DNA from 2 places in the Bacillus sp. T-10(2022) genome. Region 1 is predicted to be linked to the other one. Evidence: predicted binding sites of a transcription regulator. Region 1 holds the regulator's gene; the other holds the start of a gene.
What was found. Region 1 encodes CtsR, which represses protease genes until heat stress. Its sites were predicted from a motif close to ATGGTCAATAAAGGTCAAACA; they were not measured.

Region 1 (10,004 bases):
GCAGAAGGACATCCGCATCCGAATGACCTAGCAGACCTTTCTCATACGGAATCGTAATCCCGCCAATTATCAAAGGTCTTCCTTCCACAAGCTGATGAACGTCATATCCTTGTCCTATTCTAAACATATCATTCTCCCCAATCATCTTTTTCCATGTTGTTGTTTATGTAAAATCGCTTCTGCAAAATAAAGGTCTTCCTGAGTCGTAATTTTAATATTATCATAATTGCCCTCAATAATAACTACCTGTTCATTGATCCGCTCTAGCAAACTTGCATCATCCGTCCCTAAAAATGCTTCAGCTTCTGCCTGTTCATACGCATTTTTTAATATGGATAAACGAAAAGCTTGTGGAGTTTGTACCGCCCACAAGCTTGATCGTTCCACTGTTTCCACTACCTCTTTGTTTGCCGCTTTTTTAATCGTATCCTTAACGGGCACTGCAATTACGGCACCTCCATGCAGGGAGGCGGAAGTAGTCAATTCACTGATTTGCCCAAGATTGATAAAAGGGCGGGCACCGTCATGGACCAGGATGATGTCTTCTTCTGCATGTTGCAGTCCATTATACACGCTTTGTTGGCGCTCCTTGCCGCCCATGACCAGTTTCTTGACCTTTTTAAGCCCATACGCTGCTATCAATTGATTGAAATAATCCTTTTCTGCCGGGTTTATCGAAAGGATAACCCCCCGACAGTCAGGATCTTCTTCGAAGACACGCAGTGTATAAACAATGATCGGGATACCCGATAGTTCAATAAAAAGTTTATTCTTGCCCGCCTTCATTCTTTTGCCTTGTCCAGCTGCAGGTATCACTACTTCATAAAACATAACGGTTTCTCCTACTCTTCTTTATAATGCTTTTTCTAATAGTTTCGGTTTAGCGAATATCATCCGGCCTGCAGAGGTTTGCAATACACTTGTGACAAGTACATCGATCCGTTTCCCGATATGATCACGGCCACCCTCGACTACAATCATGGTGCCATCATCCAAATAAGCGATGCCTTGGTTCTGCTCTTTCCCGTCCTTGATGACTTGAACATTCATCTCTTCCCCAGGAAGTACAACAGGTTTTACAGCATTGGCCAGGTCATTGATATTAAGGACCGCCACATTTTGAAACTCGCATACTTTGTTTAAATTGAAATCATTGGTAACGACCATTCCGCCCGATATTTTGGCAAGCTTCACTAGTTTACTGTCCACTTCCTGAATGTCTTCAAAATCCCCCTCGTACATCTCCACTTTAATCGGTAGGTCTTTTTGAATTCGATTCAAGATATCCAAACCGCGTCTTCCGCGATTCCTTTTCAATGCATCAGATGAATCGGCAATGTGCTGCAGTTCGTTTAATACGAATTGAGGAATGACTATGGTACCCTCCAGAAAGCCCGTCTGACAGATATCCGCAATTCTACCATCAATGATGACGCTAGTATCGAGAATCTTCAGCCGCTTGCTATACCCCTCTTCATCCTCTTCGCTCGCTTCACCATCAGTATTCTTTTTCTTATTGCTTTTCATGAATAAACTCAATAGCTCATCACGTTTTTTAAAGCCCACCTGAAAACCAAGATAACCAAATAAAAGCGTAAGGATGATAGGTACCACTGTATTTAAAATAGGAACCTTGATGGCACTGAAGGCGGAGCCAACCAAGAACGCCGCAAGCAGTCCAACTAAAAGGCCGACGCTGCCAAAGATTATATCCGTAATCGGTATCTTAACAAGCTGTTCCTCCAGCCACTTCATAAAATAGATCACATGATCTACTGCCCAAAAAGTTATAAGATAAAAGATAATGGCACCCAACAGTACACTTACATAAGGATTGTTTAATAAAGCAATATCGTCTGCATGTAAAACAATTAATAATTCAGGAATTAGTAACATACCAAGTGTTCCGCCGACTATTAAGAAGCATGCTTGTATAATGCGTTTTAACATCCCTTTCACCTCCCTCTACTCATTATTGACCAATAAAATAAAATGAAACCTTCGAAAATTCGTTTTCATTATATACGTTAAATTCACTTAAGGAATTAGTGGATTTACAAATACGACTTCTTCTCTTTTTCGTAATATTAGCCTAGCACCCTGAGTTTTGAGTGTCAAAAATAAACACCAATCAATTTCAAGCTGGTTCAGGTGAATGTTAAAAGGCCAACTGCTCCTTACATCCTTCTATTTGTGACCAGCTGATTTTTTAAAATGCGGAGTCCTTCTTTGATTTTATTGGCGCGGACTTCGCCTATACCCTCCACATCGTCAAGGTTTTCAACCGTTGCTTTATTGACTTCACTAAAGCTTCCGAACTGTTTCACTAAATTTTCGATGATCAAACCCGGCAGGCGTGGGATTTTATGAAGAATACGGTAACCACGGGGATGTACTGACTCATCAAGATGTATGTATCCATGATAGCCCAGCACCTTTAGAAGAATGCTTTCATCCAGTTTTTCCTGCATGGCCAACTCTTGAAGCCTAAAAATGATTTCCTCGGGATTTTCATCATTACTGGAGGTATAATCCTTGATAAGCCATTTTCCTTCCGTTTCAATATCTGCCAGGATTTCATTCATTTGCAAACGGATCAATCTTCCTTCCGTACCAAGCTCATTAAGGTACGTTAGTAGCTCGGCCTTGATTCTGAGCACCATTACATAACGGTGAAATACCTGCAAAAGGTCGGCATAGGTCACGATTTCCTCAAACTCGAGCGCTCCTAAAACCGATATGCTCTGCTGCAGGACCACCTTGTATTTTTCCAGGGTCTGGATGGCCAAATTAGCCTTGGCGAGTATGACACCTATATCTTTAAGGGCATACCGGAAATTGCCCTGATATAAAGTGATGACATTCCGGCGTTGTGAGATTGCGACGACCAACGACTTGGTCTCCCTTGCCACACGTTCCGCTGTCCTATGCCGCATTCCCGTTTCAGTGGAAGGTGTGCTATTATCCGGCACTAATTGGGCATTTGCAAAAATGATCTTATCGGCCGTTTCATTTAAAATGATGGCCCCGTCCATCTTCGCCAACTCATATAATGTGCTGGGGGTACAGTTGCAGTTGATTTCGAAGCCGCCATCCACGATCGTTCGCACCTTCTCGTTATATCCGACAACTATCAAACCACCTGTATTTGCCCTCAGGACATTTTCAATGCCCTCCCGAAGCGGGGTACCCGGTGCTACAATTTGCAGAATTTCCAATTTTGTTTTCTCATACCCTTTTTTATCTGTCATACTTAACCCCCTAACGTTTGTTTAAGAGCCTCCGAAACCGATGAAACACCAACGATCTTAATACCTTTCGGGGCGGTCCATCCCCCTATATTATTAGCCGGTATGATAACCCGCTCAAACCCTAACTTCGCTGCTTCCTGCACCCTTTGTTCTATCCGTGACACCCTTCTGACTTCCCCAGTCAGCCCCACTTCACCAATGATGCAATCGGCAGGGTTTGTTGGTTTATCACGGAAGCTTGATGCAATGCTTATTGCAACAGCGAGGTCAATTGCCGGTTCATCAAGCTTGACCCCACCAGCAACCTTTAAATACGCATCCTGGTTTTGGAGCAGCAAGCCCACTCTCTTTTCCAGAACAGCCATTAAAAGCGAAACTCGATTGTGGTCAATTCCCGTGGCCATTCGCCTTGGGTTTCCAAAACTCGTAGGTGAAATCAATGCTTGAATTTCGACAAGCACCGGCCTTGTGCCCTCCATGGATGCGACGACCGTGGAACCCGAAGCTCCTTGCGACCGTTCTTCAAGGAAAATTTCCGATGGATTCGCAACCTCTTCCAATCCATGTTCTTTCATTTCAAAAATACCCATCTCATTCGTCGAACCAAAGCGATTTTTGACCGCGCGTATAATTCGATATGTATGGTGTCTTTCTCCTTCAAAATATAAAACGGTGTCAACCATGTGCTCAAGCAGTCGCGGCCCTGCAATGGCCCCTTCCTTTGTAACGTGACCGACGATAAAAATCGCGATCCCGTTCGTTTTAGCTATGCGCATGAGTGAGGCTGTGCATTCCCTCACTTGTGAAACGCTTCCCGGGGCAGATGTAACCTCCGAATGATATACCGTTTGAATGGAGTCAATAATGACCAAATCCGGTTTTACCTCTGTAATGGCCTGTTGGATATAGTCCATATCGGTTTCAGCATAAACGAATAGATGTTCCGACATGGTCCCAAGCCGGTCCGCTCTCAATTTGGTCTGCTTGACTGATTCTTCACCTGATATATATAGCACTTTTTTCTGTTTATGCGCCAATTGGGATGATACCTGTAAAAGCAGGGTGGACTTACCGATACCCGGGTCCCCTCCGATCAATACAAGTGACCCCTGTACGATCCCGCCCCCAAGAGCACGATTCAATTCCATTAAATCCGTCTTAATCCGTGGTTCTTTTTCTGATTGAATGGTCGTTATGGGTGCTGCCTTCTCCCGTTCCCCGGAACCTCTAACCTCCGAATGGGTAAAAGCGCCCTTTCTAGCAGGTTTAACAATTTCGGTTTCCTCGACCATTTTGTTCCATTCACCGCAGCCTGGGCATTTCCCCATCCATTTCGCGGACTCATATCCACAAGACTGACACATAAATTTTGTTTTCTTTTTTACAGCCATAAATTACTCCTCTTCCTTTGGAAAAAATATCTATATTAAGGATATTATATCTCTGTTTTATTTAAACCTTCTTAAGGCTAAGTTTTTTTAAAAAAATATTCACTTTGCTTGTCCCGTTTATACTCATATCTACCTATAGATAAAAAACAGAGGTACACTGCAAAAGAATCTGCGTGTACCTCGAAGTTTAGGATCAGGTTATTCACTTACATTAACAGGCTCGCCTTGCCGGATTGCAAACTCATTATTAACGACATCCATTACGACCGTTTGCCCTTTTTTCACGTTGCCCTTAAGCAACTCTTCGGATAGATAATCTTCTACATGCTTCTGAAGCGCCCTACGGATTGGCCTTGCCCCATATTCCGGATCAAAACCTTCCGTAGCAATTTTTTCTCTAGCCGCATCTGTCAGCTCCAAGTATATCTCCTGTTCTTTCAAACGGGTAGTAAGCTGATTTGACATTAATGTAACGATTTGTTTCAAATGATCCTTCTCTAATGAGTGGAACACGATGGTTTCATCAATACGATTCAGGAATTCCGGACGGAATGCACGTTTGAGTTCTTCCATCACTTTCCCTTTCATATTTTTATAGTCCTGGCCAGTATCCTGGATGTTAAAGCCGACATACTTATCGGTTTTCAAGGCCGACGCACCTACATTCGATGTCATGATCAGAATGGTATTCCTGAAATCGACAGTACGCCCCTTGGAATCTGTCAGTCTTCCGTCTTCCAATACTTGAAGAAGGATATTGAAGACATCCGGATGCGCCTTTTCTATTTCATCAAGCAGAACGACGGAGTATGGTTTCCTCCGCACTTTTTCCGTTAACTGACCGCCTTCTTCGTATCCAACATATCCTGGAGGGGATCCAACAAGACGTGAAGTCGAATGTTTCTCCATATATTCAGACATATCGATGCGAATCATGGCATCTTCATCACCAAATATGGATTCAGCCAAAGCACGGGCAAGCTCGGTTTTACCGACCCCTGTAGGTCCCAAGAAGATGAATGAACCAATTGGACGTTTAGGATCTTTCAAACCTGCCCTGGCACGTCGTACTGCTTTAGAAACCGCAATGACGGCCTCTTCCTGCCCAATTACACGATCATGGAGGATTGACTCCATATTAAGCAGTTTATCTGACTCTGTTTGCGCCAATTTAGTGACTGGCACTCCCGTCCAGCTGGATACGACATGTGCAATGTCATCCACAGTGACTTCACTGTTCTCCTGCCCTTGTTTTTCTTTCCAAGTTTTTTTCGTTTCTTCCAATTGTTCTCTTAAGCGTTGTTCCGTATCGCGAAGCGAAGCAGCTTTTTCAAATTCCTGACTCTGAACGGAAGCATCCTTTTCCTTGCGAACATCATCTAGCTTCACTTCAAGTTCCTTTAAGTTAGGTGGCGTTGTGTATGAGCGCAGTCTAACCTTGGAGCCAGCTTCATCAATCAAGTCAATTGCTTTATCCGGTAAAAAGCGATCGGAAATATAACGGTCGGATAATTTGACTGCGGCATCAATCGCTTCGTCAGTAATCGATACGCGGTGATGTGCCTCATAACGGTCACGCAGCCCCTTGAGAATTTGGATGGATTCCAAAATAGTCGGCTCATCGACTTGGATTGGCTGGAAGCGACGTTCAAGCGCAGCATCCTTTTCAATATACTTACGGTATTCATCCAATGTTGTAGCACCGATACATTGTAATTCACCACGGGCCAATGATGGTTTTAGGATATTGGAGGCATCAATGGCACCTTCTGCACCACCTGCACCAATCAATGTATGCAATTCATCGATGAATAGGATGATATTACCCGCCTGACGTATTTCATCCATGACTTTCTTCAACCGGTCCTCAAATTCACCACGGTATTTAGTACCAGCCACAACAGTACCCATATCAAGTGTCATTACGCGTTTATCGCGTAAAATTTCAGGTACCTCATTATTGATGATCTGTTGGGCAAGCCCTTCAGCAATGGCTGTTTTACCTACCCCAGGTTCACCGATCAATACTGGGTTATTTTTTGTACGACGGCTTAATACCTCAATGACACGCTGTATTTCCTTACTTCTTCCGATAACGGGATCCAGGCTTCCCTCCCTGGCAATCGCCGTTAAATCACGGGCTAAGCCATCCAGTGTCGGTGTGCTCGCATTTGAAGCGGCAGAACCTTGATGACCACCTGATTCATTGCTGCCCAAAAGCTGTAATACTTGTTGCCTGGCTTTATTTAAACTTACACCGAGATTATTCAATACGCGGGCAGCTACACCTTCCCCTTCTCGTATAAGACCTAGAAGAACATGCTCTGTCCCAACATATGAGTGACCTAATTTTCTTGCCTCATCCATGGAAAGTTCAATGACTTTCTTGGCTCTCGGGGTATAATGTATCGTTTGAGCCGTATCCTGTCCACGGCCAATTAAATTTTCCACTTCTTTCTGAATCTTTTCCGGACCCAATCCAAGAGCATATAACGCTTTGGCTGCAATACCATCACCTTCTCGGACAAGACCCAGTAAAATATGTTCCGTGCCAATATTATTATGACCTAAACGGATTGCCTCTTCTTGGGCTAATGCTAATACTTTCTGGGCTCTTTCAGTAAAACGACCAAACATCATAGGGAATTCCTCCTTAAGAATTTTCGTTTTGAATAAAGTTGCTGGCAATTCTCTAAGTAATGGCAGAAGCTTATTCTTGCTCCATATCTATTACATGAAATTTGATACTCCCTAAAGAGGTCAATGACCTCTAAGTGGAGGAAGATTCCGTGAAATTCAAGCGTTCCCGGATGAGTGCTGCTCTACGAATATCCCTTTCATGGGTTCTTAAAGGGCCGCCTGCGTACTTTTGTAAAAATCCCGACTGCGTCAAAATCATCAACTCATTTAAAATGCTTTTGGAAATATTTTTTATATACCCAAGATCTATCCCTAACCTAACGTCGGAGATACAGGTAGCTGCCTCCTTGGTCTCGATGATTCGAGCATTGGACAAAATTCCATATGAGCGGAAAATTCTATCTTCTAATTGTATGTGGGAAGTCCTCGCTAATGCATCCCTCGCTGACCGTTCCTGGGCTATGATTTGTTGCACTACACTTGTTAGGTCTTCAACGATATCCCTTTCCGACTTTCCAAGAGTAATTTGATTTGAGATTTGAAAAATATTCCCTAAAGCTTGACTGCCCTCTCCATAAATCCCTCGAACCACCAACCCCAATTGGTTGATAGCCGGTATGATATTATTCATCTGCTGTGTAAGGACCAGGCCGGGAAGATGCATCATGACTGAAGCCCTTAATCCTGTTCCCACATTAGTCGGACAACTAGTTAGGTATCCTCTTTCTTCATCATATGCATAGTCTATGGATTCTTCAATCCAATCGTCAAGAACATTTGCAATCTTTAAGGTTTCCTTCAGCTGCAATCCCGACATTAAACATTGAATACGGAGATGATCCTCTTCATTTATCATGATGCTTATTTCTTCATTTTCCGAAAGGAGACATGCGCTTTTCGCTGAATCTTCGACTAAATGAGGACTGATTAAATGTTTTTCAACGAGAACGCGCTTTTCCAGTGGCTGCAATTGGTCAATCTCTAAAAGTTCCAGTTTCCCAATCTCTGGAGTCACTTCCTCTTCACTTCTTTTTTTGACCAATTCAATTATTTTTTTAGCTTCTTCGTTAGAAAAGGAGGTTGGGAAGGTAAAGTCTTTGAAATTCCTGGCCAGCCGAATCCGCGAACTCAATACAATATCGATTTCCGGCCCTTCGGCACTCATCCAGGAACTCAAAGCGTTTTCTACAAACTTTTCCAAGCTCATAATTCCTCGCCTCCCTCTTGGGCTTCATACCTTTTTTCAAGGGAACGTACCTTATCTCTTACCTCTGCCGCTTTCTCGAATTCCTCTTGATCAATGTGGGCCTTTAAAACTTCTTTCAAATCTGAAATTTGCTTTCGAAGATAGATGGTGCCACCGATCCTTTTTGGAATTTTCCCTATATGTGCTGTATTTCCGCTATGAACTCTCTTTAAAATGGGATTTAACTGTTCATTGAACGTTTTATAACATTCGGCACAGCCAAACTTGCCAATATGGACAAATTCTTTATAAGATCGATGACAATGCGGACAACGCCTCTCTTCCGTTTTAGGAAATGCATTTGCCTTCGTCTGTTGAATATTCGACTCCATATTCAACAATCCTGCTAATAAATTATTTATTGAAAAACCAGGTCCGCCTGCATCCATGAATATTTCGCCTTTTTCCTGAGCACATTTCTCACAAATCATGACTTCAGTCTTTTTTCCATTGATGATTTTGGTGAAGTGCAGGGTAGCAGGCCTTTGATGACATTCTTGGCAAATCAACGTTCATCACCTCTGCCAGTTTCATTTATATTTTAAAGTCGTAAGCATCGCAGTTAAAATTCTAGCCCTAAGTTCATCGCGGTCAGGTAGGTCGATATAAATCACCGATCTATCTATGACGCTCATCATTATCTTTGCTTCTCTTTCATTAATGACGTCTTCATTCATCAGCCGTGAAATTACTCCTTCAGCCATCGATTGAGTTACCCTGGAACCAATAAGCGATAATAATTGGTTGATAAGTTGCACGGAATCCTGTGATTCCACCTTCATGATGCGTATATAACCGCCGCCCCCACGCTTACTCTCTACAACATAACCTCTCTCGATGGTAAACCTGGTATTGATTACGTAATTGATTTGAGAAGGAACACACTGAAATTTATCTGCTATTTCACTTCTTTTAATCTCCAAGATATCTTTTTGACTTATTTCAAGTACTTGCTTCAAATAAGTTTCGATAACATCAGATATGTTTCTCACTCAGCCTCCTCCATTCTGACTTTGACTATATTTGACTATTATTATACAAGGAAAAATGCATTTTGCAACTTAAACGCACTTTCTTTCTGTAATATCCATTTTCTCCAAATTATATGTAGTTACATACCCCATTGAACATTAAAGTTGAAATATCTTACATTAATACCCTAAAAAGATAAATGCAAAACCTGCTATTTTTTCCTTCTCCTTAAGGTTTCACAACTTAAATTCTGCCCAATTCTCAGCTCACCAAAAATAAGGCCAGCCCATGCTGTCCCTGAAATAAAAAACTTTTTTAATTACGAACATCAAAAAAGACCAGCTGGATGGCTGATCTTAATAAATGGCTTGGCGGCGTCCTACTCTCACAGGGGGAAACCCCCAACTACCATCGGCGCTGAAGAGCTTAACTGCCGTGTTCGGAATGGGAACGGGTGTGACCTCTTCGCTATCGCCACCAAACATAAAAGGAACGTTGTTCCTT
Region 2 (10,004 bases), 2.8 Mb from region 1:
TTTGGAAAGAAGGATATCTCATCAATGACTCACTTCATGTTAAACAACTTTCCGATTACCATCTTTTTTATACGATTTGTCTCCATGGGTGGCGGCATAACATGGATTCATTAAAGTATTTTATAGATATCATTCAACTTCTTATAAACCTGGATATCGATTTTGAAAGATTACTAGCGGATGCTAAGCGTCACAAAACAAAAAAAAGAATCATCAGAACGTTATCGATTGTATATGAGCAGTTACCTATTCTTCATTCAGTTAAAGAGTTTCCTTACTATATTCCGACTTTATTCAACAAAAGGAATTCTGCAATCAATAAGTATGTGGACTTCATTGACTATTCATTTCTAAGTTTTGATTCACCTAAACATTCCATAATTGAGCTTCGTAATTGGTTATATCTCCAAAAATAAATGTTACTGGCTGAATTTAATTTCCCAATACCCAAAAAGGTTGAAAGTATACTTTATATAGAACGAGCTAAGAAACTAAAATAATAAGGTTCTTTATATGGTCTAATTACTGATTTCTATGGCTTTATTTATAAGAACTAGAGAAATTTTCCCCAAAATGTTGTATAGTTAGTATGCAGGGATTCGAACAAACATTCGTTTCTTGGAAGCAGATTACATCTTAGAGGGACAGGAGAGAGACAGTGAACGGTACAGCACACATGGCTATAGGGGCAACAGTTGGATTCTTGACGGCAAACACACTTCAAACAGATCCAACCACCACTTTATTCTTGGTGGGCATCGGGGGAGTTTCAGGGCTGATGCCCGATATGGATATTGATGGGAAGTTAAGTAATAGGATTACCTTTTCACATAAGTTTATCCGAACGATAGCACAAACGATTGGGATATTAATGATCATTTATAGTCTTTTGGAAGGCTCTGATACGGAAAAGTGGATCGGTGTAGGTGCAGGAATCGGAATCATCATTATTTCTTCATTCATTAGGCAAAGGCATATGCTGACCCTGACTGGATTAGCGGTTTTAGGCGGCGGTTTATCTTTGCAGGAAAGCTGGTTGTGGCTGTTAGGCGTCTATATTATCCTGGCATCCTTTACACCACATAGAAGTTATACCCATTCGATTGCCGGTATCGCTTTTTTTGGCATCATTGCCTTTCAATTCGAAGCCTTTATGGGGATTGACGGAATTTTCGCAACTTGTTCATTAGGATACATAAGTCATTTAATTGCAGATTTGAAATGTTTACCTTTTAATAAACGTGGGGTGAAATTATTTCTTCCATTTTTCTCAAAAGAATTTTGAAAGTGGTTTTCTTACCGCTGTTCAGACTGCAGACAAATTGGAGTAGAGACAGTTTGCCTGCAGTTAGTTGATTCCAGAAATTCGCTCCCTTTCAGCCGACCATCAAAGCAAGCGGACGTGGGGTCTCGGCTAGCTGGATTTCGTCGCAAATTTCTTCATTTTAGATCGGGATCCATTCGTATAATCAAATAAAAAACATGAAGGATATTAAAATTCTCGAATCTTCTTTTATCGATAAACTGGACAGTGGTTATCTAACTACTGTTTTTTCTATGAGAAAAAGTAAGTTTTAAGCTAAATGGACACATCATTCGACTTATTTTTATGTTTTATATGGTCATTCTTCCTAAATCTACTAAATGTAACATATTTGTAAAGATCCTGTGATGCGAGTGATATACCTTTTCTAGTATATTAGGTTTAGCAAATCACATCAGGGGGTAAAATAATTTGTTTAAGAAAATTGTCGTCGGATTGTCATTGGCTATTACGCTTGTAACCGCATCCTTTGCTGGGGACCAAGTGGAAGCTGCTTCATATCATACAAAAGCTATTAAAGTGGCTAAAAGTGAATTAGGTACAAAATATAAAATGGGTGGCATTTCTTCTTCAGGTTTTGATTGTTCCGGTTTAGTGAAGTATTCATATCAAAAAGCTGGTAAGAATTTACCAAGAACTGCTGCTGACATATATAAAAAAGGTAAGAAAGTTAAAAGCCTGCAAAAAGGTGACTTAATGTTTTTTGCACCAAATAAAGCGAATAAACCTACACATGTGGCTATATACATAGGAAACAATGAATTCATACACTCTTCATCATCTAAAGGAGTGTCATACGCTAAAACCAATAATACCTATTGGAAGCCAAAGTATATTGGTGCGAAACGTATATAATAGAAGAAAATCATTCTTAATATAAAAAAGCTAAGAGACTTAATGAAGTCTCTTTCAATTTGTAGCCAAAAAGGTTTCGGAAGGTTTCATTCCGAAACCTTTTTGATTTTTTATTGGAATTGAAGCAGCTATAGCGGAAAGGAAAGCATGGCATGGGTTGGACAACGAGGGGACTTTTTAGAAAGTTCGATATCACCTCAAGTATTAATACTACTTAAAAACAAAAAAGACTGTAGGCAAAAGTGTTCTATCTTAAAGTTAAAACAAAGTTGATTGGAACGGGTGTGCGAGACTCCTGCGGGAAAAGCGCGTCAAGGGGAGACCCCACAGGCGCGAAGACGCCGAGGAGGCTCCCCGACCGCCCGCGGAAAGCGAGTACCTGGAGTGGAAATCCAACGTTTAAAAATTGTACAAACCTTAAAGAGACTTAATAAAGTCTTTTTTTGTTTTAAAAAATTAGAGTGGATGAGGTGCATATGGACAATAGAATTGGCGTTTTGTTAATAGTTAAGGTTATGGTGAGTCCTGAAGTGGGTAATCAATACTAACTGAATATACTAAGAGGCATACATAGAATCTTTTTATTTGACTGGAAATGGATAGTTTAATATGCTTAGCAAACCAATTCAAGGTAATTTCTTTTTTTATCAAAAAAATTCCCAGACAAAATTATTGAAAGTCAAAGAAGGTCAATGTATAATAAAGTCAGAAAGTCAAAGAAGGTCAAAGATTTTTAAATTCATTTTTTAAAGGAGGAGTACTACATGCTTTGTGAAAAATGCCATGTAAACCAAGCTAATATTCAAGTTCACCTAAATATGAATGGTCAGGAGCATGATGTGAAACTGTGCTCCACTTGTTATAAAGAAGAGCGAAACAAACTTGGAGCAGCTATGGGCGGAATGGATATAGGGAAATTCCAATTTAACGGATCTCCAAATTCATTCAATCCATTTAATTATAATGGTGTACCAAAACCGGATTCAGCTGAACATGGCGAGGATGGAGGATTGCTTGAGGAGTATGGCCGCAATTTGACCGATGCTGCTAAAGCAGGACTTATTGATCCGGTTATCGGACGAAATGAAGAAATTAAACGCGTCATTGAAGTTCTAAATAGGCGCAATAAAAATAATCCAGTTTTAATCGGTGAACCTGGTGTCGGTAAAACAGCCATTGCTGAAGGTCTTGCTTTAGCGATTGTTGAAGGTTCAGTGCCAGTTAAATTACGTAATAAGCTTGTATATATGCTTGATGTAGCGTCCCTTGTGTCGAATACTGGAATTAGAGGGCAATTCGAAGAACGAATGAAGCAATTGATCAGCGAATTACAGGAAAGAAAAAATGTCATACTATTCATCGATGAAATTCATCAGCTAGTGGGAGCGGGTTCGGCCGAAGGATCAATGGATGCAGGAAATATCTTGAAGCCTGCACTTGCACGCGGCGAACTCCAGCTTGTCGGAGCAACCACTTTATCAGAATATAGGAAAATTGAAAAAGATGGTGCCCTTGAAAGGCGCTTCCAGCCTGTACACGTTAATGAGCCGACAACGGCTGAGGCACTTGTCATCTTACGTGGATTAAAGGATAGTTACGAATCTTATCATGGTGTGACATATAGTGAGGAAGCCCTTAAAGCGGCTGTTGAACTTTCGAACCGCTACATTCAAGACCGTTTCCTGCCTGATAAGGCAATAGACTTAATGGATGAAGCAGGTTCCAAATTGAACTTGACCATCGAAGACGGCCAAGTAGAAAACATGAAAGAGCGTCTGGCTCAAATCTATAAAGAAAAAGAAATGGCCTTAAAAGAAGAAGCATATGAAAAAGCTGCCGTTCTTCGTGATGAAGAAGAAAAACTGGAAAAGTCATTGCAGGCTGGGGAAGCTGCAATTAAGCCAACCGTTACCGTTGAAGACATTCAAAATATCATCGAACAAAAGACTGGTATACCTGTAGGTAAGCTCCAAGAAGATGAGCAAGAAAGAATGGTTCACCTCCAAGCGGAGCTGATGAAAAAAGTAATCGGGCAGGAAGAAGCTGTCAAAAAGGTGTCCAAGGCCGTTCGAAGAAGTCGTGCCGGGTTAAAATCAAAAAAACGTCCTACCGGTTCTTTCCTTTTCGTTGGTCCGACAGGAGTCGGTAAAACCGAATTGGCAAAAACTCTTGCTGAGGAATTATTCGGGGACAAGGAAGCGATGATTCGTCTTGACATGAGTGAATTCATGGAGAAACACAGTGTTTCTAAATTAATCGGTTCTCCTCCTGGATATGTAGGACATGAGGAAGCTGGACAATTGACGGAAAAAGTTCGCCGCAAGCCTTACAGTATCATCTTATTGGATGAAATAGAAAAGGCACATCCGGATGTAATGCATATGTTCCTGCAAATCATGGAAGATGGCCGCTTAACCGACAGTCAAGGCCGGACCGTTACTTTTAAAGATACCGTGATCATCATGACGAGTAATGCTGGAGTCGGTGAGAAACAAAAAGTAATGGGATTCGGTACAAGTTCAGCTGTAGAAGAAGCTTCAATCCTACAATCTTTAGGCAGCTTCTTCAAACCGGAATTCCTGAATCGATTCGATAGCATCATTGAATTCTCGGCATTGAAGAAAGAAGATCTTCTGCAAATCGTTGATATCATGATTCACGAGCTTGACGAAACACTTGCTGCAAATGGTTTATCTTTAGATGTAACTAATGAAGCGAAACAAAGGCTAATTGAACTCGGATATCACCCAACTTTCGGGGCGAGACCGCTACGCCGGGTTCTACAAGAACAGCTCGAAGACGGCATCACTGACTTTATCTTTGAGCAGCCCGAAGTTAAGAACTTCACTGCAATTGTTGAAGATAACTCTGTGAAAATTATTAAAACACCATAAAGAGTACTAGAAATGCCTCCAAGACCGTAAAACTGTTATGGAGGCATTTTTTTATCTTTTTTAGGCTTCGTTTTCATAAAAGGGTAAGGTCCGGCTAAATGACCTACAGCTTTCGATAAAAATATAGATTTCTGAATTTTCGACATAATTTGCCGATCAAATGTTTTGATGGGTAATGCCTGTGGAATCATAACATAAGTGAAGATTCGCTAATGATTATAAAAATTAATAATTCCTGTTCTGAAATGGGAATTTCAATGGAGGAATGACCTATTAAAGATTCACTTTCTTATTTTGAAGAGGAAAATAAAAATAATCGAAAACCTACGGATAATGAAACGGAAAATCAGTTGGAATCCCTGCCGATTGCTAATATTAATCCAGTAAATCCGTCGGAATTGGATGACCTATATTTCTATGAAGGCAAAGATTTAGGAAATTCCTATCTTAAAGATAAAACGGCATTCCGGTTATGGGCGCCACTTGCATCTGAAGCTAAGCTAGTTACTTATAAACATTGGGATGATTCAGATGGAATGGAGATTCCGATGGTTCGTTCGGAAAAAGGTACCTGGACGATTGAGTTGGACGGTGATCAGGATGGATTGATTTATACATATAAAGTGAGAGTGGGAGAAATCTGGAGTGAAGCCGTCGATCCATATGTTCGTGCAGTTACTGTTAATGGTATTAAAGGAGTCGTGATAGATTTAACAGATACGAACCCAAAAAGGTGGACACGGGATAAACCACCTCTCGAAAAAGCTGAGGACATAGTCATTTATGAATTGCATACTCGGGATTTGTCGATTCATCCTGAAAGCGGAATAAATAATAAAGGTAAATTCATAGGAGTAATTGAAGCCGGAACCAAAGGTCCAGAAGGAGCGAAAACGGGTCTTGATCATATTAAAGATCTAGGCGTTACTCATGTTCAGTTTATCCCGATATTCGATTTTGCTACAGTCAATGAAATGAAATTGAATGAACCACAATATAACTGGGGATATGATCCACAGAATTATAACGCTCCCGAGGGATCTTATTCGACTGATCCGTATCAACCAAAAGTCAGGATTCGGGAGTTAAAGGAAATGATTCAAGGAATGCATGATCACGGTTTACGAGTCATCATGGATGTTGTCTATAATCACGTTTATTCTGTGGAGGACTCGAACTTCCATAAACTCGTTCCCACTTACTTTTTTCGCTATTACGCTGACGGCACCCTATCTAATGGAACTGGTGTAGGAAATGACACCGCGTCTGAACGTAAAATGATGCGCAAATTCATTGTTGAATCCGTAACCTATTGGGCGAAGGAATTTAACCTTGATGGTTTCCGTTTCGATTTAATGGGGATTCATGATGTGGAAACGATGAATGAAGTGAAAAAGGCACTGGCAGAAATTGATCCGACCCTCATTGTTTTGGGTGAAGGCTGGGATATGGATACCCCCTTGGCCAAAGAGCTGAAAGCAAATCAAAAGAATGCTTTTAAAATGCCTGGAATCGCTCACTTTAATGATGCGATCCGTGATGGTTTAAAAGGGTTTGTAATGAATGAACATGATAAAGGATTCGTGAATGGCAAACCAGGAATGGAAGATATTATAAAAAAAGGCATTGCTGGTGGTTTGGAATATGATGATGATATCGCGACATATCAAAGACCAGATCAAGTGATCAATTATGTTGAAGCACATGATAATTATACTTTATGGGATAAGCTTCTCATCACTAATCCAGATGCGACAGAAGAAAAACGGAAACAAATGCATAAATTAGCTTCGGCAATTGTCTTACTGTCACAGGGAATTCCAATGATACATGCTGGACAAGAGTTTATGCGCACAAAGGATGGAGATGAAAATAGCTATCAATCTTCTGATTGGATTAACCGATTGGATTGGAAAAGAAGAGCTGATTTCGATCGGGAAGTGGAGTATATGAAAGGACTGATTTCGCTCAGGAAAAATCATTCTGTTTTTAGGTTAAGCACACCCGAAGAAATTGAAGAGCATTTACAATTCATTGATGCTCCGCCAAATGTGGTTGCATTCTCTTTAAAAACAGAAGATTCAACAATTGCAGTGATTCATAATGCAAATTGGGATGCGATAACGATTAATCTTCCCCACGAAGATAATTGGTCCGTTCTAGTGGATGGTCAGCGGGCTGGCCTGGAAGAAATAGAAAGGATTAAAGGGAGTCAGATAACCGTTGCCCCTTTAAGTTCGTTTGTGTTAAAAGCAAATTCTAACCAATGACATAAGGTCGAAGTGAGGGAATACTATGTCTCACTTCGGCTTTGTTCATTTGCTGATATGAAATTGGTTAAAAGGAGTCTTCCATTATTTACTTTCGCAAGTTTGAGAAAAAATGTGCGGGGGTAGAAAATACCAAATGATGAATTTTATCGTTGTGTAAGAGGGGAGCGATTATTTTGCCAGAGAAAGTGCATATAAAAATCAATGGTGCTGAGACCAGTATGGAAGGTAATCAAACAATATTACAAATGCTGACGGATAGCTCCATTGATGTCCCGAATGTTTGTTACCATCCTAGCCTAGGTCCTATCGAAACATGTGATACATGTTTAGTGAGTGTTAATGGTGAACTTGTAAGATCTTGCTCCACCATAATCAGGGATGGTGATGTAATTGATACAGTTGCAGCTGATGTAAAAGAGGCACAGGTCATGGCGATGGACAAGATATTGTATAACCATGAGCTTTATTGTACAGTTTGTGATTATAACAATGGCGGTTGTGAAATACACAATACGGTTAAGGAAATGAAGGTAAATCATCAAAGTGTTCCTTTTGATCAAAAACCATATGAAGTGGATCGGTCAAATCCATTCTATCGATATGATCCGGATCAATGCATTCTTTGCGGCCGTTGTGTTGAAGCATGTCAAGATGTACAGGTCACTGAAACATTGACCATTGATTGGGAAGCAAAACGCCCGCGTGTCATTTGGGATGATAATGTTCCGATCAATGAATCTTCATGCGTGTCATGTGGACATTGTTCTACTGTATGTCCGTGTAATGCAATGATGGAAAAAGGAATGGAAGGGGAAGCCGGATTTTTAACCGGCATTGCCAAACAAACACTTAGACCTATGATAGAAATTACAAAAAATGTTGAAACGGGTTATGGTTCGATTTTAGCGATTTCAGATATGGAATCCGCCATGAGGGATGCAAGGATCAAGAAGACAAAAACGGTTTGTACATACTGTGGGGTAGGATGCAGCTTTGACGTTTGGACCAAAGATCGTAAAATCCTTAAGATCGAACCGCAAGTGGAGGCACCTGCAAATGGAATTTCGACTTGTGTAAAAGGGAAATTCGGATGGGATTTCGTGAATAGTAAAGAAAGACTCACAAAACCTTTAATTAGGGAAGGGGATACGTTCAGGGAAGCTGAATGGGAAGAAGCCCTTGAATTGATTTCCCGTAAATTCACTGAAATCAAAGATTCTCACGGTCCGGATTCGATGGCTTTCATAACTTCTTCCAAGTGCACTAATGAAGAGTCCTATTTAATGCAAAAGCTGGCTAGGGGAATCATCGGCACCAATAATGTGGATAACTGTTCCCGGTATTGTCAGACACCGGCTACTTTAGGACTATTCAGAACGGTTGGATATGGCGGAGATACAGGGGGCATAAAGGATATCGAAAAGTCCGAACTTGTATTGATCATAGGCTCCAATACATCCGAATCACACCCCGTGTTGGCTACAAGAATCAAACGTTCCCATAAACTGGGTAAACAGAAGCTGATAGTGGCGGACATCAGAAAGCATGAAATGGCTGAACGTTCCGACCTCTTCATCCAGCCTGCACCGGGATCGGATATCATATGGCTGTCGGCCGTGACTAAATATATCGTCGACAAAGGTTGGACAGATACAGACTTCATCAAAAATCGTGTAAATGGAATGGAAGAATACATCAAGACTTTGGAACCTTACACATTGGAATATGCTGAAAAAGTAACAGGCGTAGCTAAGGAAGATTTAATTACGTTGGCAAAGGCCATTCATGAAGCGGAAAGCGTTGCATCGCTTTGGGCCATGGGCGTTACCCAGCATGGAGGAGGAAGCGATACAAGTACTGCAATTTCCAATTTATTGCTCATAACAGGCAACTATGGTAAACCCGGAACAGGTACTTACCCTTTACGCGGCCATAATAATGTTCAAGGAGCCAGCGATTTTGGCAGTATGCCGGATCGCCTGCCAGGTTATGAAAAAGTAACGGATAAAAATGTCCGCGTGAAATATGAAAACATCTGGGGAGCAAAAATACCAGAAAACCCTGGCCTGAATAATCATGAAATGGTCGAAGGGATACATGCAGGTACCATCAAAGCAATGTACTTAAAAGGTGAAGATATGGGTCTGGTCGATTCGAATATCAATCATGTCCATAAAGCATTTGAAAAACTGGCCTTCTTTGTGGTACAAGATATCTTCTTATCAAGAACGGCTGAATTCGCGGATGTCGTCCTTCCCGCAAGCCCAAGCTTTGAAAAAGAAGGTACTTTCACGAATACGGAACGCCGTATTCAACGTCTTTATCAAGTCTTTGAACCGCTTGGCGACTCAAAGCCTGATTGGCAAATCATAAAGAATGTCGCTAATTCGTTAGGAGCCGGCTGGAATTATGAGCATCCAAGTGAAATTATGGAAGAAGCAGCCAAACTATCACCATTATATGCAGGAGTAACGTATGAACGCTTGGAGGGTTATAACAGTCTTCAATGGCCAGTGACTCCAGATGGTAAAGATACGCCACTGTTATTCACGGAAGCTTTTCCTTTCCCTGATGGAAAAGCAAGGTTATTTCCAGTCGAATGGACCAAACCGATTGACTTTGGGGATGAGTTTGATATCCATGTGAATAATGGCCGTT

Region 2: a site for CtsR is predicted at 2,889-2,909, ahead of OSJ91_RS14315 (ATP-dependent Clp protease ATP-binding subunit). Genes of this name have one in related genera too.

What each region holds. Positions count from the first base shown of each region.
Region 1 covers NZ_CP113518.1:101,700-111,703, reverse strand. Annotated here, with positions in the region: gene ispF (2-C-methyl-D-erythritol 2,4-cyclodiphosphate synthase) at 1-127, opposite strand, end outside; gene ispD (2-C-methyl-D-erythritol 4-phosphate cytidylyltransferase) at 142-831, opposite strand; gene OSJ91_RS00575 (PIN/TRAM domain-containing protein) at 853-1,950, opposite strand; gene disA (DNA integrity scanning diadenylate cyclase DisA) at 2,178-3,251, opposite strand; gene radA (DNA repair protein RadA) at 3,254-4,642, opposite strand; gene clpC (ATP-dependent protease ATP-binding subunit ClpC) at 4,841-7,282, opposite strand; gene mcsB (protein-arginine kinase McsB) at 7,413-8,489, opposite strand; gene mcsA (protein-arginine kinase activator protein McsA) at 8,486-9,037, opposite strand; gene OSJ91_RS00545 (CtsR family transcriptional regulator) at 9,059-9,520, opposite strand; rRNA gene rrf (5S ribosomal RNA) at 9,867-9,982, opposite strand.
Region 2 covers NZ_CP113518.1:2,920,800-2,930,803, reverse strand. Annotated here, with positions in the region: gene OSJ91_RS14330 (nucleotidyltransferase family protein) at 1-416, shown strand, start outside; gene OSJ91_RS14325 (metal-dependent hydrolase) at 659-1,285, shown strand; gene OSJ91_RS14320 (C40 family peptidase) at 1,736-2,179, shown strand; gene OSJ91_RS14315 (ATP-dependent Clp protease ATP-binding subunit) at 2,944-5,073, shown strand; partial or broken gene pulA (type I pullulanase) at 5,457-7,343, shown strand; gene fdhF (formate dehydrogenase subunit alpha) at 7,520-10,004, shown strand, end outside.